Regions from separate parts of the Vibrio qinghaiensis genome, predicted to be linked through region 2. Evidence: predicted binding sites of a transcription regulator. Region 2 holds the regulator's gene; each other region holds the start of a gene.

What was found. Region 2 encodes PurR, which represses purine synthesis genes. Its sites were predicted from a motif close to TNANGNAAACGTTTNCNTNA; they were not measured.
Region 1: CCZ37_RS00495 (uracil-xanthine permease family protein) is a predicted target of PurR. The motif match lies at 4,056-4,075, and genes of this name have one in related genera.
Region 3: CCZ37_RS10010 (NCS2 family permease) is a predicted target of PurR. The motif match lies at 2,545-2,564, and genes of this name have one in related genera.

The regions. Positions count from the first base shown of each region.
Region 1 covers NZ_CP022741.1:97,080-107,900, forward strand. Annotated here, with positions in the region: gene ompR (osmolarity response regulator transcription factor OmpR) at 295-1,014, shown strand; gene envZ (two-component system sensor histidine kinase EnvZ) at 1,095-2,399, shown strand; gene CCZ37_RS00495 (uracil-xanthine permease family protein) at 2,501-3,892, opposite strand; gene recG (ATP-dependent DNA helicase RecG) at 4,125-6,203, opposite strand; gene spoT (bifunctional GTP diphosphokinase/guanosine-3',5'-bis pyrophosphate 3'-pyrophosphohydrolase) at 6,408-8,528, opposite strand; gene rpoZ (DNA-directed RNA polymerase subunit omega) at 8,568-8,840, opposite strand; gene gmk (guanylate kinase) at 8,944-9,567, opposite strand; gene CCZ37_RS00520 (7-cyano-7-deazaguanine/7-aminomethyl-7-deazaguanine transporter) at 9,959-10,633, shown strand; gene gppA (guanosine-5'-triphosphate,3'-diphosphate diphosphatase) at 10,739-10,821, opposite strand, start outside.
Region 2 covers NZ_CP022741.1:1,644,233-1,655,053, reverse strand. Annotated here, with positions in the region: gene glgC (glucose-1-phosphate adenylyltransferase) at 1-561, shown strand, start outside; gene glgA (glycogen synthase GlgA) at 563-2,017, shown strand; gene CCZ37_RS07570 (alpha/beta fold hydrolase) at 2,157-2,957, shown strand; gene CCZ37_RS07565 (putative signal transducing protein) at 2,954-3,268, opposite strand; gene CCZ37_RS07560 (TVP38/TMEM64 family protein) at 3,280-3,960, opposite strand; gene CCZ37_RS07555 (TfoX/Sxy family DNA transformation protein) at 4,110-4,697, opposite strand; cyclic di-GMP riboswitch class I at 4,812-4,897, opposite strand; gene purR (HTH-type transcriptional repressor PurR) at 5,059-6,066, opposite strand; gene torD (molecular chaperone TorD) at 6,337-6,984, opposite strand; gene torR (two-component system response regulator TorR) at 7,272-7,985, shown strand; gene elyC (envelope biogenesis factor ElyC) at 8,125-8,922, opposite strand; gene cmoM (tRNA uridine 5-oxyacetic acid(34) methyltransferase CmoM) at 9,038-9,829, shown strand; gene mukF (chromosome partition protein MukF) at 9,832-10,821, shown strand, end outside.
Region 3 covers NZ_CP022741.1:2,147,250-2,158,070, forward strand. Annotated here, with positions in the region: gene frsA (esterase FrsA) at 1-634, opposite strand, end outside; gene gpt (xanthine phosphoribosyltransferase) at 724-1,188, opposite strand; gene CCZ37_RS10010 (NCS2 family permease) at 1,228-2,523, opposite strand; gene vcdP (small protein VcdP) at 2,855-2,941, opposite strand; gene CCZ37_RS10015 (aminoacyl-histidine dipeptidase) at 3,411-4,883, shown strand; gene CCZ37_RS10020 (ATP-dependent zinc protease family protein) at 5,180-5,620, shown strand; gene rimK (30S ribosomal protein S6--L-glutamate ligase) at 5,620-6,525, shown strand; gene CCZ37_RS10030 (succinylglutamate desuccinylase/aspartoacylase family protein) at 6,485-7,582, shown strand; gene CCZ37_RS10035 (sodium-dependent transporter) at 7,689-9,044, opposite strand; gene CCZ37_RS10040 (diguanylate cyclase) at 9,171-10,763, opposite strand.

The sequences.
Region 1 (10,821 bases), 1.3 Mb from region 2:
TAGGGGGAATAGTTGCCTGAGAAGATACATGATGGGTTTAGCATTGATCAAAACGAGTATCACTCGAGCACTTATATTGCCTTTGGTTTAGGCTATCGCTATTGTTTTAGTCGCTTTGACAAAGAGGTTAACGGATGAGTGACGTGATTGCCGTTTGTATCTAATAATCATGAATCATGCGTGCTAAAAGACATAAACGTTAACAATTCTTTGCATGATTTTAGTCGCAACGGTGTTACATTTTACTCGCTCGGTTTGATATTGGCTTGAGTTCAGAATTAGGTGGGATCTCAGATGCAAGAAAACTATAAAATTTTAGTGGTGGATGATGATGCGCGTTTACGTGCATTGCTTGAGCGTTACTTGTCAGAGCAAGGTTTTCTGGTGCGTAGTGTCGCTAACAGCGAACAGATGGATCGTCTGCTCACTCGTGAAAACTTCCACCTAATGGTGCTTGATTTGATGTTGCCGGGTGAAGATGGTTTGTCTATTTGCCGCCGCTTGCGTAACGCCAATAACATGTTGCCGATTTTAATGCTGACCGCTAAAGGCGACGAAGTGGATCGTATTGTTGGCTTGGAGGTGGGTGCGGATGATTACTTGCCCAAACCGTTTAACCCGCGTGAACTACTGGCGCGAATCAAAGCCGTGCTACGCCGCCAAGTGATTGAAGCCCCCGGCGCGCCAAGTGCTGAAGAATCGGTGGTTGAGTTTGGTGAGTTTCGCCTGAATTTAGGTACCCGCGAAATGTTCCGTGGCGATGAGCCAATGCCGCTCACTTCCGGTGAATTTGCCGTATTGAAGACCTTAGTCACCAATGCGCGTGAGCCGATGTCGCGTGATAAGTTGATGAATATGGCAAGAGGGCGTGAATACTCCGCAATGGAGCGCTCGATTGATGTACAAATCTCGCGTTTACGTCGCATGCTTGAAGTGGATCCAAGCAAACCACGCTATATACAAACGGTGTGGGGCTTAGGTTACGTTTTTGTTCCAGATGGTAAAGAGTCTTAAATTTCAATCAGCTCCTATCGGTTAACCGACAGGAGCTTTTTTGTCGCCTTTTTGATAGTACGTTCATCGCAGGTTTTCCTATGCGCATTCGCAGTTCCTTTACTCAATCGATTTTGCTCTTCTTCTCATTGCTGATCGCCAGCCAAGCTTATTCTTATTACGCCGTATTTAACTATGCCTTGATGCCCAGTTTGCAGCAGTTCAATAAGATTTTGGGCCATGAGATCAACCTAATGCTGGATGACGCGGCGAACAATACATCGGAGCTGGGGATGGACGCCTTACAGCGCCGCCGAGTGTTAGAGCAGCTGGGCGTCACCATTCATAGTGAAGAGAGTGAGATGGCCCAAGAGTATCATGACGCCATCAGCATTGATTTGATGAGCGAGGAGATGAGTAATGAGCTCGGCTCGCTGACCGATGTGCGGATGATTTTGGGTAAAGAGAGTTATATTTTATGGATGAAAGTGGACTCTTTTCCGGGTTCATTAATACGCATCCCTCTCTCTGAGCTGCAAAAAGAGGATTTTGCGCCACTATTTCACAATAGTTTGGTGATGGCGTTACTGATCGTCTTAGGGGGATGGTTGTTTATTCGTCTGCAAAATCGTCCCTTAATTGCCTTAGAAAAAGCCGCCAAAGCCGTTGGCCGAGGTGAGAACCCGCCGCCATTGCCGCTCAAAGGCGCTTCTGAAATTCGCGCGGTGACGTCGGCGTTTAATCAAATGTCGAGAGGGATCCAAGCGCTTGAAGAGGATCGCTCATTATTGATGGCGGGGATCAGCCACGACTTACGCACGCCGCTGACCCGCATTCGTTTAGCAACGGAAATGATGTCTCCAGAAGAGAGTTATCTCGCCGAAGGGATCATCAGTGACACAGAAGAGTGTAACCAGATCATCAGCCAGTTTATGGACTACCTTAAACCGGTCAATAAACAGACCTTTACCGCCGTTGATCTCAATGAGATCGCCAATGATGTTGCTACCGCCGAAGGGGGCTACGAGATCAAAATCGATGTCGAACTGCATTTACCAATGCAGCCAGCCTTTGGCAACCCGATCGCCATTAAACGCGCGGTGAGCAACTTAGTGGTGAACGCCATTCGTTATGGTAATGGTTGGGTTAAGGTGAGTACGGGCAGTACCGCAGATAACAAAATGGCTTGGGTTTGTGTGGAGGATAATGGCCCGGGTATTGATCCTAGTCAAGTGAGCAAAGTGTTTGAACCTTTTACGCGTGGTGATACCGCGCGTGGTAGTGAAGGCACAGGGCTTGGTTTGGCGATAGTGAAACGGATTGTTAGCCAGCATCATGGCAGCGTTGTGGTGAGTAACCGCAGTGAAGGTGGCCTCAAAGCGCAACTGAGCTTCCCGACCAAATAGGCTTAGTCACTCAATAACACAATGGGCTCAACTGAGCCCATTGTGTTTACGGTTTATGCCTTTTCGGCTACTGACCGAAGTTTTTGAGCACATCCATGCGATCAGTTGGTTTTGATCTCTTCGAGTCCCTCTTCGCGTGGCAATTTTTCTGGCAGCAGCAAGTTGAGCAAAATGGCGGTGATACCGCCAGCCGCTACGCCGGATGAAAAAATGCTCTTAATGAACTCGGGCATAAATTGCAGAATCTCTGGCTTTTGCGCAATGCCTAACCCCATCGAAAACGACAGCGCCATGATTAAAATCGCGCGGCGGTCGAGATCCACTCGGGAAATAATCCGCACACCCGCGGCTGCAATGGTGCCGAACATGACGATGGTTGCACCGCCAAGTACCGGTTCAGGAATCAATTGTACAAAGCTTGCCACGCCCGGGAACAGGCCGAGTAACACCAACATGGCGGAAATAAAGTAACCCACATAACGGCTGGCAACCCCGGTGAGCATAATCACGCCATTGTTTTGGCTAAAGGTCGAGTTGGGAAAACTGTTAAAGACCGCCGCCAGCGCTGAGTTCAAACCATCAGCCAGCACACCACCTTTAATGCGCTTCATGTAAATCGGCCCTTTGACGGGCTCGCCCGACACTTCAGAAGTGGCGGTGATATCACCAATCGCTTCCAATGCGGTGATCAAGAAAATCAGTACCAGAGGAATAAAGAGTGACCAATCAAAACCTAAACCAAACTGCATAGGTATTGGTAGGGCAATCAGGGCAGTTTCACTCAGTGAATCAGTGTTCACCATTCCCATCAAGTAGGCCATGATGTAACCGACGAACATCGCAATCACAATCGATGCTACGCGAATGTATGGGTTACTTGAGCGGTTGAGCAGCACGATAAGTCCAAGCACGGTTCCCGCCAGTGCCAGTTTGTCTAAGCTGCCAAAAGTGCCATCGCTGAGCGCAGCATAGCCGCCACCCATAGAAACTAAACCGACTTGTACCAGTGTTAAGCCTATCAGGGTAACCACAATGCCCGACACCAGCGGCGTGATCACGCGGCGCGCGTATTGCAGCACTCGTGATAATAGGATTTCAGCAAAAGAGGCGACTAAAATGGTGCCAAAGATCGCCGCCATCATAGTGCTGATATCTGCACCACCCGCTTTTAATGACAAGCCTGCGCCAATAATTGGCCCAAGAAAGTTAAAACTGGTGCCTTGGATAGAAAGTAAACCAGAGCCAATTGGGCCAATGGTGCGGATCTGGATAAAGGAGGATAAGCCAGAGGCAAACAGTGACATGCTGATGATGGTGTTGGTCTGCTCGGCAGAAACACCAAGTGTTTGGCAAATAATGAGCGAAGGGGTGATGACCGCAACAAACATGGCTAGCAAATGTTGTGAAGCGGCGAAAATGGTTTGGGGTAGCGGTGGCCTATCGTTGAGTTGATAAACCAAATCAGACTTACGCGAAGCGTTGTGGATAGTCATACTGTTTTCCTAATGGTGCGTTGTTGTCTTAGCGTTCGCTGAGTGGGAGCACTAAGTGGAGCAGACACGTCATCTGTGATTGCTGTTAATCAGAATCTGCTCGGACTGGATAAGTGAGTAGTTCACTAAAAAAAATTGGCGAAATTATAGAGGGTTTACGCAAGAAAGCAAACGTTTGCTTTCTTGCGTAAGTTTGCTGTGTAAGGGAGAGGAGAATACAGAACGAGCAATCTTATGCCTTGGCGTAGATGTCCTTCTCACCTAACCAGCGATCGATAATGGCGGTCGCATGGCTTGGATAATGGTCGTGTAAGTAGCGAGCAATGCGCTGTACTTCAGGAATTAAACCTTGGTCACGGACTAAATCCGCAATTTTGAAATCCGCAAGGCCGGTCTGTTTGGTACCAAGCAGCTCACCCGGCCCACGAATTTCTAAGTCTCGCTGAGCAATTACGAAACCGTCATTGCTCTCACGCAGTACACCCAAGCGTTTTTGCGCGGTTTTCGATAGCGGCGCATGGTAGAGCAATACGCAATGGCTGGCGACAGAGCCTCGCCCTACGCGGCCGCGTAATTGGTGCAACTGTGCTAAGCCCAAACGCTCAGGGTTTTCGATGATCATCAAGCTCGCATTCGGCACGTCAACGCCAACCTCAATCACCGTTGTGGCAACCAGCAAGTGCAGTTCATTGTTTTTAAAGGCTTGCATCACCGCTTGTTTTTCGCTCGGCTTCATTCGGCCATGCACCAAACCGATTTTGACATCGGGCAGAGTGCGTTGTAGCTCTTGCGCTGTGTCGGCGGCAGCTTGCGCTTCTAGCACCTCAGACTCATCAATCAAAGTACAGACCCAATAAGCCTGTTTTCCTTCACTCAAACAGGCATGACGCACACGCTCGACGATATCATCACGCTTTGTATCTGGGATTGCGACAGTTTGAATGGGCGTTCGTCCCGGTGGCAGTTCATCAATAACAGAGGTTTCTAAATCAGCGTAAGCGGTCATCGCTAAAGTGCGTGGGATCGGCGTTGCGGTCATGATCAACTGGTGCGGATATGCGCCTTGCTTCGCCCCTTTCTCACGCAGTTCTAAACGCTGGTGGACGCCAAAGCGGTGTTGTTCATCAATGATGACGAGCGCAAGGTGATGAAATTCAACTTGTTCTTGGAAAAGAGCGTGAGTACCCACTATCATTTTTGCCTCACCGTTGGCAATGCGAGCCAGTTCTCTTTCTTTCGCTTTGCCTTTTAATTTACCCGCCAGCCAGCCGACTTGGATGCCCATTGCTTCAAACCAGTTGGCAAAGTTAATTGCGTGCTGCTCGGCCAGCAATTCCGTCGGTGCCATTAATGCTACTTGATAGCCATGTTCGATAGCACGTGCGGCGGCTAATGCAGCGACCAAGGTTTTCCCTGAGCCCACATCACCTTGTACTAAACGCATCATGGGGTGAGCTTGTGCCAGATCGGCTTCGATCTCTGTCACAACACGTGTTTGTGCTTTAGTGGGAGAGAAAGGCAGTTGTGCAAGCAGTTGTTGCTTGAGTTTGCCAGACCCAGCCAGCGGCAATGCGATATCTTGCTGGCCTTGATGGCGTACAGCCAGCATCGAGAGGTTTTGCGCCAACAGCTCTTCCATAATTAAGCGAACCTGCGCCGGATGTTTCCCTTCATCAAACCGTTGCAGGTTAATGCCCGGTGGCGGCCGGTGAATGATGTGCAGCGCTTCAGAGAGCGTAATTTGGTGATCATACAACCCGGCAGGCAGCAATTCTTGTACGGCGGCTTTGTCGAGTAAACTTAATGCTTGATCAGTGAGTGTGCGTAGCGTGAGTTGGCGCAGGCCATCGGTTGTTGGGTAAACGGGGGTTAAGTTAGCTTCGACATCTGGCTGTTGCTGAGGAGCATAAAATTTATAATCAGGATGAACAATTTCAAGGCCGAATCCACCACGTTTAATTTCACCGTAAGCGTGCACTAACTTACCTTCAGCAAAATTGTTTTTCATCCCAGCAGTAAAGTTAAAAAAACGCAGCGTAATGGTGCCGTTACCGTCGCTTATTTTTACTGTGAGCATTTTGCGTTTGCCAAAAACCGTATCCACCGCCATGACTTTACCTTGCACAGCGGCCCAAAGCCCGGGATGCAATTTAGCGATAGGGTAGATCCGTGTGCGGTCTTCATAACGTAAAGGGAGATGGAACAGCAGATCTTGCACACTGATTAAGCCAACCTTTTCCAGTTTTTCAGCCACTTTAGCGCCCACGCCAGAGAGTGAGGTGAGAGGAATCGCGGACAGTAGCTGTGACATAACAGGGCTCATTAACAGTATCGTTATGTATTATTCAACCATCGAACTGTTTTTTTGTACAGCATAAAATCATGTAATGGTCGATAAGCGGCAGGCCATCGGCTAATTTGAATAGTGACGTCTAAAATGCAAGATGAGGTAGGGTCGGAAAATACAAAACCCCATGAGTGGTTAGCCGCAAGGGGTTTTATTTATTTGGATAGTTTAATTTTTCCGGCGTCGCACTTTCAGCGCATGAGGCATCACACGAATTTTTTTCATGATGTTTGCTAAGTGAATGCGATCTTTGGTGGTCAGCAGCACAGTGACAGTATACAAACGTCCATCACGTTCTTCGGTGGAGAGGCCATGAATGTTGGATCCCGTTTTCGAGATCACATTGGTCAGTTCCGCTAACGCACCTTGGTGGTTTTGCATGTCCACTTTCAGTTCGGTGATGAACTCTTGGTCGTAATCTTTAGACCACTCAACCGCCATGTAACGATCCGGCTCTTTTTGGTAGCCACGAACATTAGGGCAGGTTTCACGATGCACCACTAAACCACGGCCCGGTGATACGTGCGCAATGATGTGATCGTCTGGGATGGGGTGGCAACAGTTAGCAAACGTGAGCAAAATACCTTCAGCGCCGCGGATCGGCAGTTTCTTTTTCGGTTTGCCATCATTGCTTTCCACTTCGGTCAGCTCATCAGCATCGCCAAGCAGACGACGCGCAATGACAATACTCATCAATTCGCCTAAACCAATCGCTGCCAACAAATCATCGACAGTGGTCATTTTAAGCTCACCAATCACGTACTTGATGTTTTCTTCGCTGATGTCATTCAGCGATAGATCGCCCAGCGCATGATTGAGCAAACGACGGCCAAGTGTGATTGACTCTTCACGGCGCATGGTTTTGAGCACTTGACGTATCTTAGTACGAGCGCGAGACGTCACCACATAGTTGAGCCAAGCGGCATTAGGGCGAGCCCCAGGTGCGCTGATGATTTCAATCGTTTGGCCGTTTTTCAGCGATTTACTTAACGGATAAGGGTTTCGATCAACACGAGCTCCAACACAGGTATTGCCGACATCGGTGTGCACCGCGTAGGCAAAATCAACCGCAGTCGCCCCGACAGGCAGCTCAACGATGCGGCCTTTGGGTGTGAAGACGTAGATTTCATCAGGGAAAAGATCTGACTTAACGTTCTCAATAAACTCAAACGAGTTACCGGCGCTTTGTTGTAGCTCAAGTAGGCTTTGCATCCAGCGCTGTGCTTTAATTTGCGCGGTGGTGCCAGTGCGTTCGCCATTACCTTTGTAAGACCAATGAGCAGCCACGCCTTTGTCGGCCATCTGTTCCATGTCTTCAGTGCGGATCTGCACTTCAACTGGAACGCCGTGTGGGCCGACCATTGAGGTATGCAAAGACTGGTAGCCGTTCGCTTTGGGTACGGCGATGTAATCTTTCATACGCCCCGGGCGAGGTTTGTACAAGCTATGAACTTGGCCTAACGCACGGTAACAGGTATCTGCAGTGTCAACCACGACTCGAAAAGCGTAGATGTCCATAATGGTGTGAAAGCGCTGCTCTTTGGTTTTCATCTTGTTATAGATAGAGAACAGGTTCTTTTCACGGCCGACCACGCGTGCTTTCAAACCGAAATCTTGCAAGCGGCCTTCAATTTCACTGTGGATGCGTTGGATCATCTCTTTGCGGTTACCGCGAGCGGATCTTACCACCTCTTTCAATACGCGATAACGATTAGGGTACAGCGCTTCAAAGCCAAGCTCTTCTAGCTCAGTCTTGATGTTATGAATCCCTAAGCGGTGGGCAAGAGGTGCGTAAATCTCCAATGTTTCACGGGCAATACGGCGCTTTTTATCCGGGCGCAATGCGCCAAGGGTACGCATATTGTGCGTGCGGTCAGCCAGTTTGATAAGAATAACGCGAATGTCTTGCACCATAGCGAGCACCATCTTACGAAAGTTCTCGGCTTGTGCTTCTTTACGATCGCGAAATTTCAATTTGTCGAGTTTGGAAACACCATCCACCAATTCTGCCACGGCGTGACCGAATTGAGTTTCAAGGTCTTCTTTCGTTACATCGCAATCTTCGATGACATCATGTAATAACGCAGCTTGTAGCGTTTCTAAATCAAGGCGCATATCGGCCAAAATGCGAGAAACGGCAACAGGGTGAATAATGTAAGGCTCGCCACTAGAACGGGTTTGCCCTTCATGGGCTTCACGTGCGACCACATAAGATTGACGCAGAGCCTCAATTTGAGGCTCTGTTAGGTATTCTTGGACAACGTCTTTAAGGCTATCAAATAGATACAAATTATAGGCCCGGAAGGTTGTTGAATTTGAATAGCGAAATTAACGGTTGTGAGCGATGCTGCTTACGGCGGCTAATTCTGCGGCTTCTTGCTCTTGTTGCTCTTGGCGCGCACGGGCATCAAGTACATCTTTCGTGATAAGACCTTCTTCGATTTCGCGCAGGGCGATAACCGTTGGCTTATCGTTCTCTTCTGGCACCAATGAATCTTTACCGCCAGTTTGCATTTGACGAGCGCGGCGAGCCGCAATCAGAACTAGGTCGAAACGATTGCCCACTTTTTCAACAGCGTCTTGAACAGTTACGCGTGCCATGAGAACTCCAAATAGTTAACTAAAAATTTTTAAATGACGAGAAAGTATACAGTCTAATCTTTGTTTATACTAGCGATAGACTTTGCCTTGTTTGAGCGGGTGATTATTCCGCCAGTAGCGCGTTGAGCATGCTGCTATATTTAGCAGCTTGCTTGTCTTGCTTCAATCGTTCAGCACGTAAAATGGCCCTGAAATCCATTAATGCCACATCGAAATCATCATTTATGATGACATAGTCGTATTCGGTGTAATGCGAGATTTCAGCTTGAGCTTCATTCATACGTTTAGCAATGACGGCTTCACTGTCTTGACCACGAGCATTCAAGCGGCGTTCCAATTCTTCTTTTGAGGGAGGAAGGATAAACACACTTTTTGCATCCGGCATTTTGTCGCGTATTTGACGCGCGCCTTGCCAGTCAATATCAAGAAAAACGTCAATGCCTTTGTTGAGGTTATTTTCAATCCATACCTTAGAGGTGCCGTAGTAGTTGCCAAATACTTCAGCATGTTCGAGAAATTCACCTTTAGTAATCAACTCTTCAAACAGCTCTTTTTGCACAAAATGGTAGTGAACACCATCTTGTTCGCCCGGGCGCATGCCGCGTGTGGTATGTGAAACAGAGACTTTCATCGCATAGGTTGGGTTGGTTTCCAACATCGCAGAGATCAAGCTTGATTTGCCTGCACCACTGGGTGCAGAGACGATATAAAGAGTACCTTTGCCCATCTGTTCTGTTCCACGTTAGGTTAGGATTGAATGCTGATATTTGCGTCTATCAACATGTTAAAAGATAGCACTGACCCAGAGAGTTTCATCCTAGAAAATGAAAATAAGGCCAGAAAAAATGGAGGCGAAGAGTAGCACGTTCTCATGGATGTCTACAACAAAAAGGTCGGCCTTTAGCGGTGAAAGGGGAATTTTAAAACGGTGATATTTTCTTCAATGGGTAAACGTTTGCTCTTATTTCAAGGCTTGTCGAGGGGTTTTATTGCTGTATAATCGCCCGCCGCTGAGCTCGTGATTTGAATATGATCGCGTGGTAAGTCTATAAATTAATGCAAGACTAATTCTTCGATTTGGGTTCCCTCGCCCCCAAAACAAACTAAAAAGGTACACAATGAGTTATTTTACCCTTGCGCAGCAGCGCAAAGCTTTGGCACTTTTAGTGCTATTTCATTTGATCATTATTGCATCAAGCAATTATCTGGTTCAGCTGCCCTTTACTGTATTCGGTTTACATACCACTTGGGGCGCGTTTACTTTCCCATTCATTTTTCTGGCAACGGATCTCACTGTGCGTATTTTTGGTGCAGCCTTGGCTCGTAAAATCATTTTCTTAGTGATGTTACCTGCTTTGATTGTTTCTTATGCACTCTCGGTGCTATTTTTTGAAGGTCAATTCCAAGGGCTTGCTCAGCTTCATGAGTTTAATCTGTTTGTTGCTCGTATTGCGATTGCCAGTTTTATGGCGTATTTGCTAGGGCAAATTATGGATGTGCATGTGTTTAATCGTCTGCGCCAGATGAAGCAGTGGTGGGTTGCGCCAACATGTTCTACGTTATTTGGTAATGCATTAGACACGGTCGCTTTTTTTGCGATTGCTTTCTATCAAAGCCCCGATCCGTTCATGGCTGAACATTGGACCGAAATTGCTTTGGTTGATTATGGTTTTAAACTGGTGATCAGTTTAGGCCTGTTTGTGCCGATGTACGGTGTGCTGCTCAATTACTTGATCCGCAAGCTGACAGCGGTCAACCCTGATTTCCGAGCCGTTGGGATCAATGCTCAGTAGTTGAAACGTTCAGTGGTGGAGTAGTAAGCCATTATACTAGGAAGATAGCAAATCAAAGCCCGAGCAAGTGCTGCTCGGGCTTTTTCATGTGTCTGCATCTTATAACTATGATGGGTCGATAATGAGTGGCCAACCAATGTCGCTTTGACGGTTTGCTTCAATATCCAGCTCGGCGGTGGTGAGAGGAT
Region 2 (10,821 bases):
CATGATTTTGGCAAAGATATTATCCCTAAACTTTTCCCGGAAGGAGAGGTTTATGTCTATGATTTTTCAACCAATAAAATTAAAGGCGAAAAAGACACAACTTACTGGCGTGATGTTGGTACGATTGAGGCCTATTGGGCAGCGCACATGGATCTATTAGAGCATGATGCCGATTTTTCGTTGTATAACCGTAGCTGGCCTCTGCATACTTATTATCCACCATTACCACCTGCAACCTTTGTTGATTCACACGATCGTAAAGTACAGATCACAGACAGCTTAATCTCTGGTGGAAGCTATATTCAAGGTGCGAAGATTTACAAATCTGTACTAGGTTACCGCAGTAACATTGGAGCCAACACTTTAGTGAGTGAATCTGTGATCTTAGGTGATGTTAAAATCGGTGAAGGGTGCACAATTAAGCGTGCGATTATTGATAAAAACGTCGAAATAGCACCTGGTACCATGATTGGTGAAGATTTAGAACTTGATAGACAACGTTTCCATGTTTCTGATGAGGGCATCGTTGTTATCGCAAAAGGAACAAAAGTTGGATTCTAGAATGGAAAAAATCGATGTTTGGTTTACCGTTTCAGAAGCTCAAGGTTTGATCAAAAGTGGTGGTTTGGCTGATGTGGCCAAAGCACTGCCTAAAGCACTGCAAGAGTTAGGTCATCAGATAGCTATTGTGCTACCGGCTTATCGTTCTATCTCGGGCATCTCTGATGCCCCTATCGTGCTTGAAACTGAGCTTACTCATTGGCCGCATACCTCTTATTCGGTTCGTCAAATGGAACTTGATGGAGTCCTTGTTTACCTAATTGAATGTGAACAATATTTTGGCCGAGCACAAATGTATGGCGAGAATAACCAAGCGTACGCTGATAATGGCGAGCGTTTTGGTTTCTTTTCAGCAGCTAGCCTAGATGTTTTACCTAAGCTCGGTAAAAAACCAAAGATTATCCATGCAAATGATTGGCATACAGGGTTGGTTCCATTTTTGTTGAAAACGCGTTACCAGCATGACGCTTATTTTTCTGATATGAAAAGCGTATTGACTGTTCACAACGCGATTTTTAAAGGTATTTTTTCTTATCATCAATTAGAGATCATCCCAGAATTGAACTTATCTGGCATGGAATTTTTACGCTACGGACACGATCACGTCAGTATGCTCAGAGCCGGAATTGCCTTTGCTGACAAAATCAATGCCGTTAGCCCTAATTATGCTTCCGAGCTGCTAACACCGCTTGGCTCTCATGGGTTGGTAGATGATTTTGTTCACCGAACTAGAGATTTGCACGGCATCGTTAATGGGTGTGATTATAGTGAGTGGAATCCACAAAACGATCAATTTCTTCCTCTTTGCTACAACGATGAGGCTGAGTCACTTCAAGCGGGTAAGCGGGCGAGTAAGCGCATGCTGCAAGAAGAGCTGCAATTACCTCAGCGCGAAGTGCCTTTGTTCGGGATGGTCTGCAGACTCACTCATCAAAAAGGTTTTCATTATATATTACCTATACTTGAGTCTTTCTTACGCAATGATGTCCAACTGATTATTGTTGGTACAGGAGAGCCAGAAGTTGCTGCTCAGCTAAACAGAATAGCGGCGAAGCATACTGACAAATTTGCATTTGTTGAAGCTTATAGCAACCGTTTTGCACATTTGGTTGAAGCTGGTTCTGATTTCTTCTTAATGCCCTCCGAATTTGAAGCTTGCGGTTTGAATCAGATCTACAGTATGGCCTATGGCACGCTGCCCATCGTTCGTGAAGTCGGTGGTTTAAAAGACACCGTACGTGATTATGATAAATTTCCTCAAGAGGCAACAGGGTTTGGGTTTCATGAACCTTCTCCTGAAGCACTGTTAATTGCGATGCAACGAGCGGTATTGTTTTATTTACAGCATCCTGATGTTATGTTGGAAGTTCAGCAAAGAGCAATGCGGCAAGATTTTAACTGGCAGGATTCAGCGAAAGAGTATATTAAGATGTATCATCTGGCGATTCATGGCTGATGTTTTATAATAAATAAGGCGCTTCGGCGCCTTATTTGTTAACTGTGCAGCCTAATAGACCCGTGCGTTTTTTCACTCTTAACAGCGAGTTTTGTGGTAGTCTTAAACTTCTTAAATTGAAGATGATTAACGGTTTTGTATGTCTCATAGCTTACTTTTCCATAAAACTTACCTCCATGCTACCAGTGATGAATGGGTTGTCTTTGTGCATGGTGCAGGGGGAAGTTCATCTATCTGGTTTAAGCAAATCAAGGCCTATCGTGAGCATTTCAACTTGTTACTGGTTGATTTACGAGGTCACGGAAAGTCAAATCAACTGTTTCAAGAGTTGATGGCAAATCGTTACACATTTAAATCGGTCACTCTTGATATTCTCAAAGTGCTCGATCATTTGAAAATTCACTCTGCCCATTTTGTTGGAATGTCACTTGGTACTATTATCGTGCGTAACCTTGCTGAAATGGCAGCAGGACGAGTTCGTTCAATGGTTCTTGGTGGCGCTGTAACCCGTTTGAATGTGCGCTCTCAGGTGCTCGTAAAGTTAGGCAATTTGAGTAAACACATTATTCCTTACATGTGGCTTTATCGTCTGTTTGCTTACATTGTGATGCCACAACGCAACCAAAAAGAGTCGCGGCATCTTTTTATTCGAGAAGCGAAGAAGTTGTGCCAAAAAGAGTTTAAACGCTGGTTTATGCTGACATCAGAAGTCAATCCTCTGATGAAATGCTTCAAAGAGAAAGAGCTGCATATTCCTACACTTTATCTTATGGGGCAGCGTGACTACATGTTCATTCAGCCTGTTAAAGAGATGGTGGCAACGCATACACAAAGCATGCTACTAGAGATCCCAGATTGCGGTCACGTGTGCAACGTTGAACAATCTGAGATGTTTAACCACCATTCAATTGAGTTCATACGCCAGCATCAGAGCCGTTAGTTTGAATCTAAACAACCGCAGTACCAGCAGGCTGCAAACTGCGGCTCGTTTTCTTCACTACACTGTTTACAAATCCAATACGTTTTTTCGCTTATTTCTTCGCTCTGATAAGCCATTAGTCGTACTTGAGCATCGGCTATTTGGGTTTCATCTAATAGCCATACATATGGCAAAGTTTCTTCTGTAAAAGGCAACTCTCCACTTAAACCGTATAAATTTTCACCTTTCACTTCACAGTGGATGTTGAATTGCTGTAAATACTGGCAAACGATGTAGGCTTCTATCGGATGGCTTGAAACGAAAATCTTCATTGCCATTCACTTCAAGCAGAAGTAGGGTTTTTATTTAATTTGGTCATAATCCACTTAGTGATAAGTGGGAAAAGACCGAGTAGAGCAAATGAAAACAAAACCGAAGGAGACACAATACCAGACAAATTTTCAATTTCAGCTAGTTGAGTTCCAGCATTCAGATAAACGGCAGTGCCGGGTAGCATACCGAGTTGGCTAATCAGGTAAAAGCGAGCCACAGATATGGGAGTTAGGCCCATTAATAAATTAATCAAGAAAAAAGGGAAAACAGGAATTAAGCGCAGTGAAAATAGATAAAATGCGCCATCTCTTTCGACACCTTGATTAATCGTTTGCAGCTTTTGACCAAACTTTGTTTGGATCCACTCTCGTAGCAAGAAACGGCTACTCAAAAAGGCGATTGTTGCACCTATGGTACTGGCAAAGGAGACAAGTAGTAAACTCGTCCAAAAACCAAACAGCGCAGCGCCCAATAACGTGACGACCGCCGCTCCAGGGATAGAGAAAGCAGTGAGCACAATATAGAGTGAAAAATAGATCAAAGCAGCGCTGATCACGTTTTGACTAATGTATTCGTTTAATAGCATTTGCTGTGCTTTGGCATTATCTAACGTTAGATAGTGGCCAAAATTTACAATCAAAAAGACAATAAAGGCCAATAAAGCCAAGCCTAAGAGAAGTTTTTTATTCATGGTATTCCTCAAAACGACATATTTTACTAGATATAGTGAAGAAGACAGAGGAAGTCGAATTTATATTTCAAAACGGGATGAAAAAAAACGCCCGCATGGTGATGCGAGCGTATTTGATTATTTAATCGAGATATTTATTTACTCGGAGGTTAAAGGCTTTTAGCTAATTCATCGCGTCGAGATTGTGGGATAACCGACCAATGCTTGCCTTCAATCGCACCTTCAAGGGCCCATAGCAATTCAAGACTGATTGAAGAAGAATGGGTTTGCTGAATCGCTTTATAGGCTTCCAAGGCTCCTTTGCTTTGCAAATCTGTCACAGATTCAATCCCAGCTTTCTTGAGCATACGTTCGGTGGCGAGACGAAGGTTTGGGAGATCTTTTAGACGATCTGGCTTGGCTTGGGCTTGAATCTCTCGCTCTTGTTTTGCGATTTCGAGTGCGACAGCAGCATCTCGTAAAATGAGCGAAGGGTTTTGCCAACAATTGTCAGGCAATGCAAAATATTTCGTGACGACAGGGAACCCGCGTTTTTTATAGATATAGGGCTCATAGCCTTGCTCTTTAAAGCGAGAGGTTGACAAATCGTCTGCGCGAATATGAAGTTTATCGTTTACGACCAAAGCAAACATGGTGTCATCGACAAAAATGCCGAAGCCGCCAAACATTGAACGAGACTTAACACGTCCAAGTTGTTCGAAGAGTCGCATAGAATCTTTAAGTATTGGTTTATCCATGCTGTAAATTCTCGGTGTATGGGAAAAACGCCACCAAAATCAGGTCCGAGAGATTAGCAAACTTATGCAGAAAGAGTGTCAGTAAGGAGTAAACTTAACGTTTGCATATTTGCCATCGGCAACCCCGCTACCTATTGAATATTCAGTTTAGGCCGGAGGCTTTGCGTCCCATCCTTTCAAATGGTTTGCCCTGTGCGTGACTTCTAATAATAAGAATATATAAATTTTTGGATGAGCATCACGTTTATTTATTATTTGCGTGATGCTTATTCCAAATTTACTATTATTTGATACGGCGTTCTGTCTCAAGTGTAGGAAAATTCCTAAAATTGACATTTGTCGCTTGCTTTAAATAATGACACTATTTTGTGATATTTTTTACTGTGTTGCGTTCAACAATCTCGGGGTGCATCTCAAACACACGACGTTCATGCTCTTTGTCTTTAATGCGTTCCAATAGGATTTCAAAGGCGTTTTTCCCTACTCGTCGCTTTGGCTGGTGAACCGTGGTTAACGGTGGCGAGAAGTATTCAGCCAGTTCTATATTGTCATAGCCAATAACAGACATGTCATCAGGAATACGGATGCCTTTTTGTTGCAAGCGACTCATTAAACCGAGAGCCATTGTATCGTTAAAGCAGAAAACAGCCGTTGGGCGTTTGTCCATGGCGGCGATCTTGTCGGCGGCGAGAACCGCCGTATCACATTCGAAATTACCTTCTAAAATCCAATCGTCATGCGCTTTAAGGCCTGCTTCGGCAAGCGCACGCTTAAACCCTTGAATTCGCTCTTGGCACGCCGCTTTTTCAAAGTGTCCACTTAAGCAAGCAATGTCAGTATGTCCATTATCAATAAGGTATTTGGTGGCGAGATATCCGCCTTCCTCTGAGTTATCAATAATTTTATCCGCTTGAGAACTTTCAGGGCCCCAATCCATGATAACTTTCGGAATGTCTGAATGACGATCAAGCATCTCAAGCAGTTCTTGGGTGAGGTCCGAGCACATGACTAACATACCATCGACACGTTTTTCCGCTAGCATGCGGATGTAGTCGCGTTGTTTCTCGTAAATACCGCCGGTATTGCACAAAATAAGTGTGTAGCCTTGGCGGTAGCAGTAACTTTCAACACCATCGATAACCTCAGAAAAAAATAAGTTTGTCGATTGGGTCACTAACATACCAATGGTACGGGTGGTGTTGCATTTTAAGCTGCGAGCGACTGCACTTGGTGCATAGTTGAGCTCTGATACCGCTTCCATCACTCGTTCTTGGGTTGCTTCAGCCACAAAGCGAGTTTTATTGATTACATGCGATACCGTGGTGGTTGATACGCCCGCTAAGCGTGCAACGTCTTTAATCGTAGCCATAAATTCTCTGTCCTGTCGATAACTGCTGAAAGTGGTAGTCACGAAGAGCAATTCAGCGGTATTAGGCCTATCAGTGTCATATTGAAGCCTAAAAGTAGTAAAAACACAAAAACCGCCTCTAGACAGCGGTTGCATCTTCAATTCATTTTTTTATCGTTTGCGGCCAAGATTCTAGTCCGCAAATGTCGATCAAGCAACGAAAAATCCACCGAATAAATCGGTCAACAGTCACAACTGACCGATTTAGTAATAGATATTAACCAGGTTATCTCATTGGTTTGATAAATAATCGCGGTCTAAGTGAAGAAATGCGACTAACAATTCGCTTGCGGCACCATAAAAACCAAATTGATCAATTTGTTGGCAACGAAGATGGAATTGTGGGATCCAAGAGAGCAAATGTTGTTCAATAAAATCACACTGCTGCGTAAAGGCTTGTTCAAAGTGTGCTTCTTGCTCAAGTTCATTGGAGCGAATGACCAAGTTACCTAAGAAATCCAGTTCAATCGCAATGTGGTCGGCGGGTTCGTTGAGTGCATCGTTGACTGTAATGTGATGGGCTGCCATCAAATCCGACATTGCTCTGGCTGGTTCGTCATTGAGCAACCCTGATTTTCCAATGTAAATTGAGGCATAGGGCAGCGCGGACTCCTTATTGGATTTTAAAAAAAGATCACAGAAATCGGCTGCGAGCTCAAGCTGTGCGTCTTCTTTGTCTTGCAATCGGTTTAGTGCATCAACTAATTTATCAATAGCAGGTTTAAGTGTCGTATTTTCAGCCAACCCTGAAAGAAATGTACGAATAGCGGACGTATGGTATTGCCCTAATTCATGTTCCGAAAGTTCTTTCACAAATAAGCTCGAAAGCCACCAATAAATCTCGGCACGCTGTTCATTAAAAGCTTTTATGTCTTGCATAGTACTGGCTCTCCAAGGGTGTGGTTTTGCGAAAATCGTTTTTTAAAAGTAACTGCTGTAAGTGTAACTAATAAAAATGAATAGCAGTCACTAAGAAAATGAAAAAATATGAGTGATTTTTTCATTAAGTTAATGGATGTCCGGAAGGTTGTTTTGAATCAATAAACTCTCATCTTTCTTAATTTTAAAAGTTGTACGACTAGAATTATGACTATTTATGAATAGAATGACTTTGTACAGAATCTCGAGCCGAGGTTTGAACCTTTCTATAGAGTAAAGTGGTGTAAATGAGCTATCACGTATTAGTCGTTGAAGATGACGCAGTTACCAGCAGCAAGCTGACTGGATACTTTCAAAATGAAGGTTATACAGTAACACAAGCGGAAAGCGGTACTCAGATGAGAGAAGCGTTGAAAAGCAACGATATAGATTTGATTATGCTAGACATTAATTTACCCGGTGAAGACGGTTTAATGTTAACGCGTGAGCTACGCAGCCAGTCTGATATTGGCATCATCCTAGTGACAGGACGTACGGACAGTATCGATAAAATTGTTGGTCTTGAAATGGGGGCCGATGATTACGTGACTAAACCTTTTGAATTGCGCGAGTTACTGGTGAGAGTGAAAAACTTGCTGTGGCGGATCTCGGCAGTAAAAAACAAACTGAGTGAAGAGAGCTGTGTATCTCACAATGCGAATTTAGTGCGCTTTAGCGAGTGGACCTTTGATATTCAGCGCCGTGCGCTGAGCCGTAATGGTGAACCCGTAAAACTGACCAAAGCGGAATATGAGCTCTTAGTTGCCTTGTCGTCATATCCGAATCAAGTCCTTAGCCGTGAGCGTATTTTAAATATGATCAGCCATCGTGTGGATGCACCTAACGATCGAACGATTGATGTACTGATTCGACGCATGAGGGCGAAGATGGAGTTTGATCCTAAGAATCCGCAAATCTTTGTGACTGTGCACGGTGAAGGTTATATGTTCGCTGGTGATTAGCTGAGTGGTCGCGTGTGTAAAATTGGCGTTGGGCCGTGCTTTTTTATTCCCATGATTTTTTCTAGCCGCGATTACTAAGAAAAACGGAGCACATAAGTGGCTCCGTTTTGGGTTGAATATAATAGCTAATAGCTAATAGCTAATTGCTATTGATGTCTAACTCTGTATCACCATGCCCGGAGGCCCAATCACGCAAGCCTTGCCATAATAAGCCTAACGTCTCATACCAGTAACGCTCAGTTTGTTCTAAATAACGCGCTCGAGGAGCGTATTTTTCCCAAGCTTGTGCAATATTGGTTTGCGCTAAGAAATTGGTTGGCGCAGGTATTGGGTCAATACCTGCTGAATGAAACTCCTTCAATGCTCTTTCCATATGACTGGCCGATGTTACCAAAACCAGCCGGCGCTGCTGGACAAATGCGGCCGCTTGTCGCGCTTCTTCCCAAGTATCTTTGGCTGTTTCGAGCAATATAATATCAGATTTACTCACTCCAAGCGCCAATGCCATGACGGCCAACATACGTGCATGGCTAAATTCAGAGCCGCCGGAGTAGCCAGATAAAATCAACTTTGAGCCGGGGTACATACGCATGACGCGGATGCCTTCGTTTAAGCGTACCAACGCAGTGCGGCTGAGTTCAGAGGTCGGGGGGATTTGGTCATCCACTACGTGACCGCTGCCTAAAACCATCACATAATCGATGCTGCCATCAACGGGGAGAAAAGCCGAGTATTGTCTTTCCAAAGGCATTAGCATGCGTGTTGCGAAGGGTTGGAAAGAGATAAGAAATATCCCCACTAAAGAGAAGAGGACAAACATACAGCCAGTCTTACGTCTGACGGTGAACATTATGAGCATTAATCCGACAAAACCGAGGATTAGCATCGCCGGAAGAGGCATTAATAATGAGGAAATAACTTTTTTCAGCTCAAACATATACAAAATAGTCCGAAAAACCACCACTTGATAATAAAAAGGAACAAAGCCTCTTTATTCCTGCCATTCCTATGACAGAATAGCAGCACGATTCGCTATCATAACTCAAGCCACTGTGACTGAAGACCGGAATTTCGACGATATTGCCCACAAATTTGCAAAAAACATATACGGCTCTGACAAAGGTGAAATTCGTCAAGTCATTGTTTGGCAAGATCTTGAGCAACTGCTCGCTTTGTTGAGCAACCACCCAAAACCTTTGCAAGTGCTTGATGCTGGCGGCGGTTTGGCACAAATGTCACAAAAAATAGCCAAGCTTGGACACCAAATCACGCTGTGTGATTTATCCTCTGAAATGCTTCAACTTGCGGAACAAGAGATCTGCAAAAATGGTCTGCTTGAGCAGTATCGGTTGGTACATTCCCCCGTGCAATCCATCCAATCGCACCTTAGTGCGCCAGTCGATGTGTTGTTGTTTCACGCGGTGATGGAATGGTTAGCCGAGCCAAAACCCGCATTGCAGAATTTGTTAGAGCAAGTTAGGCCAGGTGGTATGGCATCAATCATGTTCTATAACCATCATGGCTTGGTGTACAAAAACGTTGTCTGTGGCAACATTCCCCATGTATTGGAGGGCATGCCGCATCGCAAGCGGTTTAAGCTCCAGCCTCAGCAAGGGCTAAAACCTGAAGAAGTGTATCAATGGATCGAAGAATCAGGATTTGAGATTTGTGGAAAATCGGGCATCCGATCATTCAGTGACTATATTGGGAATGTGAAAAATATGGGTGACTACCAATATGAAGATGTACTGGCACTCGAACAACAATTATGTAGACAAGAGCCGTACCTCTCGCTAGGTCGATACATTCATGTATGGGCGAAAAAGAAAATAGAGCAGGAATAACAATGAGTGAGATGACTCAGAACGCTGCACAGCAACCTATTGATGAATTGGTTAGCTGGGTAAAACAGCATGATTTCTCATTGAACCTGACGACAGAACGACTGGCGTTCCTTATTGCCATTGCAGTATTGAGTAACGAAAGGTTTGATGAAGAATTAGGTGAAGGTGAGTTACACGATGCGTTTGCCATCGTAACTCGCTTATTTGAAGAAACCGGTGAAGCCTCCGCGTTTCGTGCCAATAATGCGATCAATGAGTTGGTAAAACAGCGCTTAATGAGCCGCTTCACCAGCGAGATGACTGATGGCGTTAGTATTTACCGTTTGTCACCGTTGGCTATTGGTATTACGGACTATTACGTCCGTCATAGAGAGTTTTCCAAGCTGAAGCTCTCAATTCAGCTTTCTATGGTTGCCGATGAAATGGCCAAGGCGATTGAAGCCGCGAATAAAGGCGGTACCCCAGGGCATTGGAAAAAGAACGTCTACGGCGTATTAAAATACTCGGTAGGGGAAATTTTTGATCGTATCGATTTAAACCAACGTGTGATGGATGAGCAGCAGCAATCGGTCAAACTGCAAATTGCTGAGCTGCTGAATAAAGATTGGCGTGAAGCGATCAACAACTGTGAATCGTTATTGTCTGAAACCTCTTCAACGCTGCGTGAACTGCAAGACACTTTACAAGCGGCGGGGGATGAGCTGCAAACGCAAATTTTGGATATCCAAGAATTGGTTTATGGCGAAACTGAACTCGAATTCATTGAAGAAATCCTGTTTGGATTACAGATGAAACTTGATCGCATCACCAGTTGGGGACAACAGGCGATCGATCTCTGGATTGGCTACGACCGCCATGTCCATAAATTCATTCGTACCGCCATTGATATGGACCAAAACCGAGCGTTTAGCCAGCGTTTACGTCAATCGCTCAGCGACTATTTTGACGCGCCTTGGTACCTCACTTATGCCGATGCTGAGCGTTTAACCGAC
Region 3 (10,821 bases), 500 kb from region 2:
AACGCCACATATCCGTCTGCAAACTGTCTAAACCAGCGCTAACCAAAACGACCGGATGAGGCCTATCGGTATTAGGTAAATGTAAATTAGCGACTATTTTTTTATTCTTATAGGGTACTTCAACCTGCTTAATCACATAACGAGTCAGCTTAGCCGCTTCGTTATAAGCGCTGTTTGACAGTATCTGTGCCTGTAGGGATAAATTATCGTTTTTTAGATGTGGATAGCCAGCAATGCTAAAGCAGAGCGACGCGGAAAAAAGTTCATTGGCCGCCTCTTCGTCTTGTTTGCCATTAGCGCGCTTTTGGTGACGCATACCTAGTTTGATCCACTCGTATGCCCAGTTGCCACTGTGATAACCCATAACAGTATCGAGCCAATCCGCTTCGGTTCGCGAATGCTTCGAAGAGGCAATGCGTGCGAAAACTTCTTCTTGTTCTACTGGGTCAACACCTTGCCATATCCACTGTAAACGCCTAAGGTTTCGATACCAAACGTACCCTTCTTGCTGTTTTTTTAGGTCCAAAATTTCTTGGCTACTTGGCATATAGCGAATCAATGCCGAAGTTTCTTGAGCTTGCTTGTGTTTCTGAAATAATTTTTCAGAAAGATTTTGGCTATTAGATTCAGACATAAGTCGATTCAATTGAGAGCGGTGCTCTAATAGTAATAAAAAAAATGGCCCGATAAAGGGCCATTCTCAAATAAACGCAAAGAAAACCATTACTTTTGCTTACGGTTAATCGGTTCTGCGTACTGAATCGTCATATCCCATGGCTGTTCAATCCAGGTATCTTGAGCAATATCGACAACGTAATCATCTAACAAGCTGACGCCAGAAGGCTTCGCACACACCGCAATCAATTTCGCTTTAGGATACATTTCACGTAGCTTACGTGCGGTATCACCACTATCAACCAAATCTTCAACAATTAAGAAACCTTCGCCGTCACCTTCAGGTGCTTTGATCACTGTCATGTCACGCTGGTGATCATGATCGTAACTTGAAATGCAAATCGTATCGACATGGCGAATACCTAGTTCGCGCGCCAATATGGCACCAGGAACCAGACCACCACGGCTCACCGCCCAAATACCTTTCCATTGCTCTGCAGGCATCTGTTTTTCTGCCAATTGACGGCAGTAAGTCTGCATATTGTCCCAAGTGATAACGAATTTATTACTCATTGTTGTAAACCTAATTATTTAAATAATCTGTGTCGTTCATTACATTGCAGAGGCGATATATTTAAAGATGAAGATGGCTGACATTACCCACACACTCATCGATACACTGCGCCCTTTGCCACTAAATAGTTTAATAGCCGCATAAGCAATGAAACCAAGAGAAATACCTTCTGCGATAGAGAATGTCAGCGGCATTAATAAACAGGTAACGACGACAGGAGCCGCTTCTGTTAAATCGCGCCAATCAATACTGACCAAACCAGAAAGCATCAAAATTGCCACATAAAATAATGCACCAGACGTAGCGTACGCAGGGATCATTCCAGCTAATGGCGAGAAGAATAATGCAAGTAAGAACAAAATGCCAACAACGACTGCAGTCAGCCCTGTGCGCCCGCCAGCCGCAACACCCGCCACACTTTCAATGTAAGAGGTTGTGTTTGATGTACCTAGCAGGGCACCGACTGACGTAGCGGTAGAATCGGCAAGCAATGCTTTATTTAGACGTGGAATTTTACCATCTTTACCAATCAAATCTGCTTTTTGCGCCACGCCAACTAAGGTGCCAGCCGTGTCAAATAGATCGACAAACAGAAACGCAAACACCACTGAGATCATACCCACTTCAAAAATGGCGGAGAAATCAAGCTGCAAAAAAGTTGGCGCAATACTTGGTGGTGCCGACATAATGCCATGCCACTGAACGTCACCAAACACTAAACCAAGGCCAGTAACCGCAAGAATCGCGATCATTACGGCACCCTTTAAACCACGATGAACCAAAGCAATCGTCAGGAAGAAACCTATCGCACCGAGTACAGCAGGAAGAGAAGTAATTGCGCCGACAGAAACCAAAGTTGCAGGGTTATCAACCACAATGCCAGCATTCTTCAGGGCAATAAAGGCAAGAAAAAGTCCAATACCGGCCGAGATCCCCGTTCGTAATGACATAGGAATCGAACCGATGATCCACTCACGGATTTTAAAGATACTAAGAAAAATGAACAGCACACCAGAAACGAATACCGCCGCCAGCGCAACTTGCCATGTATATCCCATACCGAGCACAACGGCGTAAGTAAAAAATGCGTTTAACCCCATACCCGGAGCCTGCGCAATTGGGTAGTTGGCGACAAAGCCCATGATGAAACAGCCAATAGCCGCCGCAAGACACGTAGCAACAAATACTGCACCACGGTCCATGCCGGCATCCGCTAAGATCGCAGGGTTAACAAAGATAATGTATGCCATCGTGAGAAATGTCGTCATTCCTGCGATAACCTCAGTGCGCACGTTTGTACCATATTCACTGAGTTTAAATAGCCTTTCGAGCATGATCGAGTCCTATAAAGGGTAAAGAGTAAACGGTTGCGTAATCGATTGGCTGAGGATTATAGAGAGATCAGATCACAAATTCCAGATAGAATTAAGGCTGCAATATGCTTTTATTAATAGCTTATGAACCTAGTCGCGCTTCATTTCTTCAAAAATAAAAAGCAGGCTTCAATATCGTCTTGTCACCGAGCTGTAAAGGAAGTGTGGAACATTGAGATAAAAAAACGCCACCTCATCTGAGGTGGCGGCGAATCATTTTAGCCAAACTGACTACAAAAAAATTCCAATATCTAGGGGGTGAACATACAGTTCAAATAACATGCTTAAAGTCTTAATAACCAAAGCTTGTTGGGTAAGCAAAGTTGCCAGTGTAAACAGACTTGTTTGTCCAGAACATTGCTGATGGTAAACCTTTCATAACTATCACCTTATAAAATCAATTGAACATAAATTTGATTTCTCGGTTCCATGGAGGCGATAAACGGACTCATCCTTTGAGCATTTTTTCTTCGCTTTCGAAGTTGGTTACAAATATACCACCAAGAAATTAAATTACAATATTTAGCGTGATAAAAATCACATAATTTTATTTTAATGATCTGCATCAACAGATTTAGGTAATTAAATTACACAAATATCAGCAAAAAATGATTATTAGGCGGTAAGGGGAAGAATCTCATCGCCGATTGTGTCATCTCTTCTATACGCTACAGTCGATTTAATGTGACACCAATAAAACAATTCTCAAGCGGTGAGGCTACTCGCTGATTGTCGAGAGTGGTATGCTGTCCACCACTACAAGTCATGCTCAGATCTAGTCGATATCGCTACCAAAGAAACATTTCGCCTGTTCATGATCTGGCAAGCTCGAATAAAAGGAGTATTCCGTGTCTGAGTTCTATTCTGAAATCAGTAAATTGTCATCGGCACCCGTATGGCAATTTTTCGATAAAATCTGTTCCATTCCTCACCCATCTAAGCATGAAGAAGCCTTAGCCCAATACATCATCCAGTGGGCGACAGAGCAGGGTTTAGCGGTACGCCGAGATCCAACCGGTAACGTTTTCATAAAAAAACCAGCGACAGCTGGCATGGAACATAAGAAAGGTGTGGTTCTACAAGCTCATATTGATATGGTGCCGCAAAAAAACGAAGACACGCAGCACGACTTTGCTAAGGACCCTATCCAACCGTATATCGATGGCGAATGGGTAACAGCCAAAGGAACCACTTTAGGTGCCGATAACGGTATGGGTATGGCAGCATGTTTGGCTGTTCTCGCGTCAAAAGAGCTCAAGCACGGTCCTATTGAGGTGTTACTGACGATTGATGAAGAAGCGGGTATGACAGGTGCTTTCGGCCTTGAAGCGGGTTGGTTAGAAGGAGAGATCCTGCTCAATACTGATTCAGAGCAAGAGGGCGAAGTGTATATGGGCTGCGCTGGTGGTATTGATGGTGCAATGACTTTTCATATCCAACGACAAGCCATGCCAGTCGGTTACATAACGCGTCAATTGACTTTAAAAGGATTAAAAGGAGGTCACTCAGGGTGTGATATTCATACCGGCCGAGGGAATGCCAATAAGCTGCTGGCCCGTTTTCTTGCTGGTCACGCACAAGAGCTTGATTTACGTTTGATCGAGTTTCGCGGTGGTAGCTTGCGTAACGCCATTCCTCGAGAAGCCTTTGTCACTGTGGCCATTCCTGCAGAAAATGTAGTGAAACTGGATGAACTATTTAGTGCCTACACCCTGCTCGTGAAAGAAGAGCTTGGACGCGTGGAAACGGGAATCGTCACCTTCAACAACACACAAGAGAATGCGAAAAACGTCTTCGCTCTTGTTGATCAACAACGTTTTATTGCCGCATTAAACACATGTCCAAACGGTGTGATCCGGATGAGCGATGAAATTGAAGGCGTGGTTGAAACCTCATTGAATGTCGGTGTGATTACCACACAAGAAAACTCTGTGACTGTGTTATGCCTTATTCGTTCTCTGATTGATTCAGGTCGCCAACAGGTTGAAAGCATGCTCAAATCCGTTGCTGAGCTAGCGAATGCGGAAATTGCCTTTACTGGTGCTTATCCGGGCTGGAAACCAGATGCCGATTCAGAGATCATGGCTGTTTTCAGAGACATGTACCAAGGTATTTACGGTCATAAACCGAATATCATGGTGATCCATGCTGGCCTAGAATGTGGTCTTTTCAAAAAACCTTACCCAGATATGGATATGGTTTCATTTGGCCCAACCATTAAATTCCCTCACTCACCGGATGAGAAAGTTAAGATCGACACAGTCGACCTTTTCTGGGAGCAAATGGTTGCCTTACTAGAGCATATTCCAGCCAAAGCTTAACACCTACTCGGATGTCGAATTCCTTAGCCATTTTTTAATAACAAGTAGATGAATATCTTGCTTTAGCAAGGGAATTCGGCCTCCACTTCGACATCTTTTCTATCAATTAATTTTATCGATAAGGCAAATTAATTTCATTAGCGCACATTTTTTGTGACTGCTAGAGTTCGCCCCCTTGAAGTTCCTAGAGTTATTCACCACACTCTCTTCAAGCGATAACACCATTTAAAAGTTGTATCGGGGATGCGGCTACTCCTTAGCGGCGTCTTACATTCTCCAAAAATATTGAAACTGCGATGAAAGAAAAAATGATTGTCGGATGGCGAGAAACTCTCAGCCTTCCAGGGTTAGGTATTGAGCAAATTAATGCCAAAGTCGATACCGGAGCCCGCACGTCGTGCTTACACGCATTTAAGGTAGAGAGCTTCACCAAAGAAGAGGCTCTTTGGGTTCGCTTTTGGATCCATCCTTTGCAACGTAATAATGAAAAAGTCACGGTTTGTGAAGCTAAGGTCCTCGATGAACGAATCGTCCGTGATTCTGGCGGCCATGAAGAATCCCGTTACGTTATTCAATCAGACGTCAGTTTGGGCGGCCAAACTTGGCCCATTGAAATAACGTTAACCAATCGCGAAAATATGGGTTTTCGCATGCTATTAGGTCGCACCGCAATGCACCATCGAATTTTAGTTGATCCTACTAAATCGTTTTTAATCGCTTTCGAGGAGAGCAAATAATGAAAATTGGTATTCTGTCACGTAATGCTTCGTTGTATTCAACCAAGCGTCTGATTGAAGCGTGTAAAAGCCGTGGCCACCAAGTCAAAGTGATTGATGGGCTGCGTTGCTATATGAATATCAATTCTGAAAAACCCGAAATTCACTTTAAAGGTGAAGAGTTAGCGGGTTTTGATGCAGTCATTCCTCGTATTGGTGCATCCGTTACGTTTTACGGCACTGCGGTATTACGCCAATTTGAAATGATGGGGGTTTATCCCGTCAATGAATCTGTGGCTATTAGCCGTTCCAGAGATAAACTTCGCTCAATGCAGCTATTGTCTCGTCGCGGCATTGGTATGCCAATTACAGGTTTCGCCAGTAAACCCGATGATGTCAAAGACTTACTCGACATGGTCGGAGGAGCACCGGTAGTGATTAAATTACTTGAAGGAACTCAAGGCATCGGTGTAGTGTTAGCGGAAACACGCAAAGCAGCAGAAAGTGTGATCGAAGCGTTCATGGGCCTGAAAGCCAATATCATGGTGCAAGAGTACATCAAAGAGGCCGGTGGCGCCGATATTCGCTGTTTCGTTATTGGCGACAAAGTTATCGCAGCCATGAAACGGCAAGGTGCCGATGGTGAGTTTCGCTCTAATCTACACCGCGGCGGAACGGCCTCTTTGGTAAAAATTACTCCCCTAGAACGTAAGACGGCTATCGATGCGGCGAAGATTATGGGTCTCAATGTTGCGGGTGTGGATCTTTTGCGATCGGAACGTGGCCCACTAGTGATGGAAGTCAATTCATCGCCAGGTCTTGAAGGTATTGAAGCTGCTACTGGTAAAGATATCGCCGGGTTGATTGTCGAATTTATTGAAAAAAATGCGGCAACGAAAGGGACAAAAACACGTGGCAAAGGTTAGGAAAAACACAGCATTTCATTTCCTGGGGGATTCAGTTCCCCCAGGAACGCGCAAGGCAATGGAGCTAGAAGCGGCTAAGCTTTATACACACTCGCCGCTCTCTATTCCTATCGAAATCATTAATGGAATATCCACTGGCCCAACCTTGATGATCAATGCCGCCATCCATGGTGATGAACTGAACGGCGTTGAAATAGTCCGTCAACTGATCAACTCCATCGACCCGCAAAAACTAAAAGGGACACTGATTGTTGTCCCCATCGTCAATGCCTTTGGCTTTATTCATAAATCTCGCTACCTTCCTGATCGACGCGATCTCAATCGCTGCTTCCCTGGAAGTGAAACTGGCTCCCTCGCCTCTCGCATTGCACATACTTTCTTTTCCCAAGTCGCTTTACGTTGTGATTACATCATCGACCTGCATACTGGTGCGATTCACCGCACGAATTTGCCACAAATCCGCGCCGATCTCACTAATCCTGAAACCTTGCGTATTGCCCAAGCATTTGCAACCCCAGTGATCATCGACTCTCCACTGCGTAATGGCTCGCTCAGAAGTGAAGCGGAGAAATCAGGCATCACAGTATTAACTTATGAAGCAGGTGAAGCGCTAAAATTTGAACCCATTGCCATCAATGCGGGTATTGTCGGTGTAAAACGCACCATGCAAGCCATTGGTATGATGCGCAAGAGTCGCAAGGCCGTACCGACATCGATCATCGCAAAATCAACCAGTTGGCTAAGAGCCGAAAGCGATGGCATCTTGCGCACTGTGGTGACGCTTGGTGACAAGGTCGAGAAAGGACAAGTGCTTGCCTATATCAACTCACCGCTTGGTCATGTCGAAGTCGAATTAAGAGCCAATAAGGGTGGTATTGTGATTGGCCAACAAACTCTGCCTCTTGTTAATGAAGGAGATGCCGTATTCCATCTCGCCTACTTCTCGCAAAGCGATGAGATGGTTGAGCAAGTCGTGGGCGATTTTATTGAAGAGGTCGCAGACAGCGATTTAGAACCTCTAACCACGGGACACCTGATGCCACCGTCGATGGTCTAAATAGTCGATAAGTCTAAACAATAGAGACACATAAGTTCAATAATAAAGCCCTTATTCAAAGGGCTTTATGCTGTTTAAGCGTGAGTGGGATGAAGAAAGTAACTCATTAACCGAACGAAGCCCAAATCACCGTAGCCACTAATACAGGGCAGACAAATTTCACATACCAAGGCCAGATTTTACCAAACCAACCCAATTGGAACTCAGGGAAACCTTGCTCTAACTCTTTGACCTTCGCGTGACGACGCCATACCCAACCGCCAAATAGGCAGAACATCAGCGCTGCTGTCGGCTGCAAATATTGCGTCGCAACCGTTGCCACTAAGCCAAATAGCGCACCAAAGTTATAAACAATAACAACACTGACTAGCGCAATTAACGCGCCTAATACCCAGCTTGTTGGTGCACGTTTCGTGTTAAAACGCTCGCTGACTAAGGCTACTGGGCATTCCAGCATAGAGATAGAAGAGGTTAACGCGGCGATCGTCAGTAAAGTGAAAAATACGATCGCAAACACCTGACCCATCCAACCAAGGCTATCAAACATCAATGGCAACACGGTAAAAACGAGCGTGTCTGAATTGAGTAAAGAACCGTCAGCGGCATAGATTTCCACTCCTTTATGCATCGCAACAAACATCGCAGGCAACACGACAAGACCAGCAATAAAAGCCACGGCGGTATCAACTAAAGTCACATTTAGTGCCATCTTCGGCAGGTTTTCTTGCTTACTCAGATAAGATCCGTAAATCAGCATCGAGCAGCCACCTATGGTTAATGAGAAGAAACCTTGCCCCATTGCCGCCAGTAAGAGATGTCTGTCAAACACCTTTGAAAAATCAGGGACCAAATAGTGTTGTAAACCTTCCATCGCACCAGTTTGCATCATGATGTAAACAAACAGCACACCAAACAGTACAAACAATGCAGGCATTAAACGCGTTGACCATTTTTCAATCCCGTCTTTAACACCACCTTGCACGATTAGAATCGTCAAAATATAAAACACCAAGGTTCCGAATAAGTTACGCTCAACACTAAACCCTTTCAACCAAGCTGTGATTTCCACAAAACCCAATAACTCAGTCATCGCACCGAGTAAAAAGCAGATTAGCCAGCCACCGACGATGCTGTAAAACGCCAGTACCGCACTCGGAACACTCAAACCAATCCAACCGACAAAGCCACCGACCATTTTACCTAGTGGATGAGGCGTTAATGAGCGCATGCTATCAACAGGGTTTGCTTGCCCAAAACGGCCTATCGCCATTTCAACCACTAACATAGGGAAGGCAACGACCATGATCATCACCAAATAAACCAATAAGAATGCGCCGCCGCCGTTGCTTGCCGCTTGGGTTGGAAAGCCCCAGATATTACCTAGGCCAACTGCCGCACCCGCCGCCGCAAGAATAAAACCAAGACGTGAACCAAAATGTTCACGAGAATCAGACTGTGTCATACCACTCACACAAATATCAATAGACTAGTTAGCTAGTACAGTAATACAGACCATCAAACTGAGCAATTGCACTGCTTATTTATTGCACAATCAGTGCAAAAATAAACAGAATTTACTTCGTAAAGATTATTGAACAGGCAATACTGACGGGAGATTAGAGGTGAATTTTTGCACGAGGTAACGACCTCTTCCTTGGGCTTTGACTGCATAAAGTGCTCTATCAGCCACATGAAAAAAATCTAGATAGTGACTCAACTGCGGTGTATCAATCTCAACCCCTCCGACACTGATTGAAAGCGTCTTCTTAGCTTGGGAAAATTGGTGGGTAATGCGCAGCGATTCAACCGATTCGATCAGTCGTTTAGCATAAGCTTGACCATCAATTTCGATGTCGCTCGCCAAAACTACACAAAACTCTTCTCCACCAAAGCGAGCAACCAGTTTTTCACCGCTAAAATCCAGAGTATTTAAGCTAGAAGCCACTGATTTCAATGCTTCATCACCCTCTAAGTGGCCGTAGTGATCATTGAATAGTTTAAAATAGTCAATATCGATTAAAAACAGTACGATATGCCTGAATTGATAATCAACAATATAGCTTTTAAAGACCTTTTCTAAACGGCGACGGTTCGCAATACGTGTGAGTGGATCGTGCTCTGATTGCCATTTTAGTTCACGCCGACTAATTTCCAGCTCCCATACTATTTGGCTCATCGTACGAGAAAACTCCTTCATTTCCTTCGATATAAAGGAGCGTTCACTAGGCATCTTTCCACCCGAAGCTTTAAATTGCTCCAATACTTGATTAGCATTGTTAATTGGCTTAACCACTTTATTCGCTACGACTAAGTTCAAGAAGAACATCAGGATAGAGAAAGCGGCAAGCCCTGAAAGCTCCTGCCATTGAATAAATGGCGGCACTTTAACCGTATGATTTATTTTAATTAATATGGTGAGGCGGTTTCGGTAATCAAGCATTTCAAGGTAGGAGATATTGTTATTGTGTGGCGCGACAGTAGGTTGAGCAGCGACAGTAGGTTGAGCAGCGACAATAGGTTGATCATTGCGCTTATTGATCAACATCACTTCCACATTGACACCTGTCGCCGTCACAAGCTCATTGATAAACTGCTCGCTTATCCTTTTTAAAAAAAGTAAATAACCTTTATCGCATTCCTTTGCATTACTATTGCAAACTCGAGAGGTTGCGACGATAAAAGGTTTGTTATCTATCACGATAAAACTGAGGTCCGGTTTGATGAAATCTTTCGGTGCTTTCATCGCACTCGCCAAAATATCACCAAAATTATATCGAATCGTATCATAGCTGGCTTCATTGCCAGTATCATAGTCATAAAACATGCCGCAGACTAACCGCATATCCGGATTAAAAATAAAAATACCGTCGAGTAACTTAGATTCAAAGGCGTGATCACCAATACTGTCGCGAATAAAATCATCATTAGGCTTGGCAATAAAATCAGCCATTTCATTCCATGCAGCATAATCAGCCAGTGATGCACCCATGTCTGCTTTTTGCATCTTAAGAATGGTTTGGACTCGGTTTACCTCATTGCGTTGCAAAGAAAGAGCATCTTCAACAGCGCGATCATAAGACCACATAAACTTAAATAGTAGATAACACAAAATAAACAGCACAACGAAGGCTATTGAAACTAATGCTGTTAACCATCTCAAACTAAAATTATTAAACGACATCCATACCAGCAAATTGAGATAACATCATAGACAAATAAAGAGCACCGAATGTGCTCTT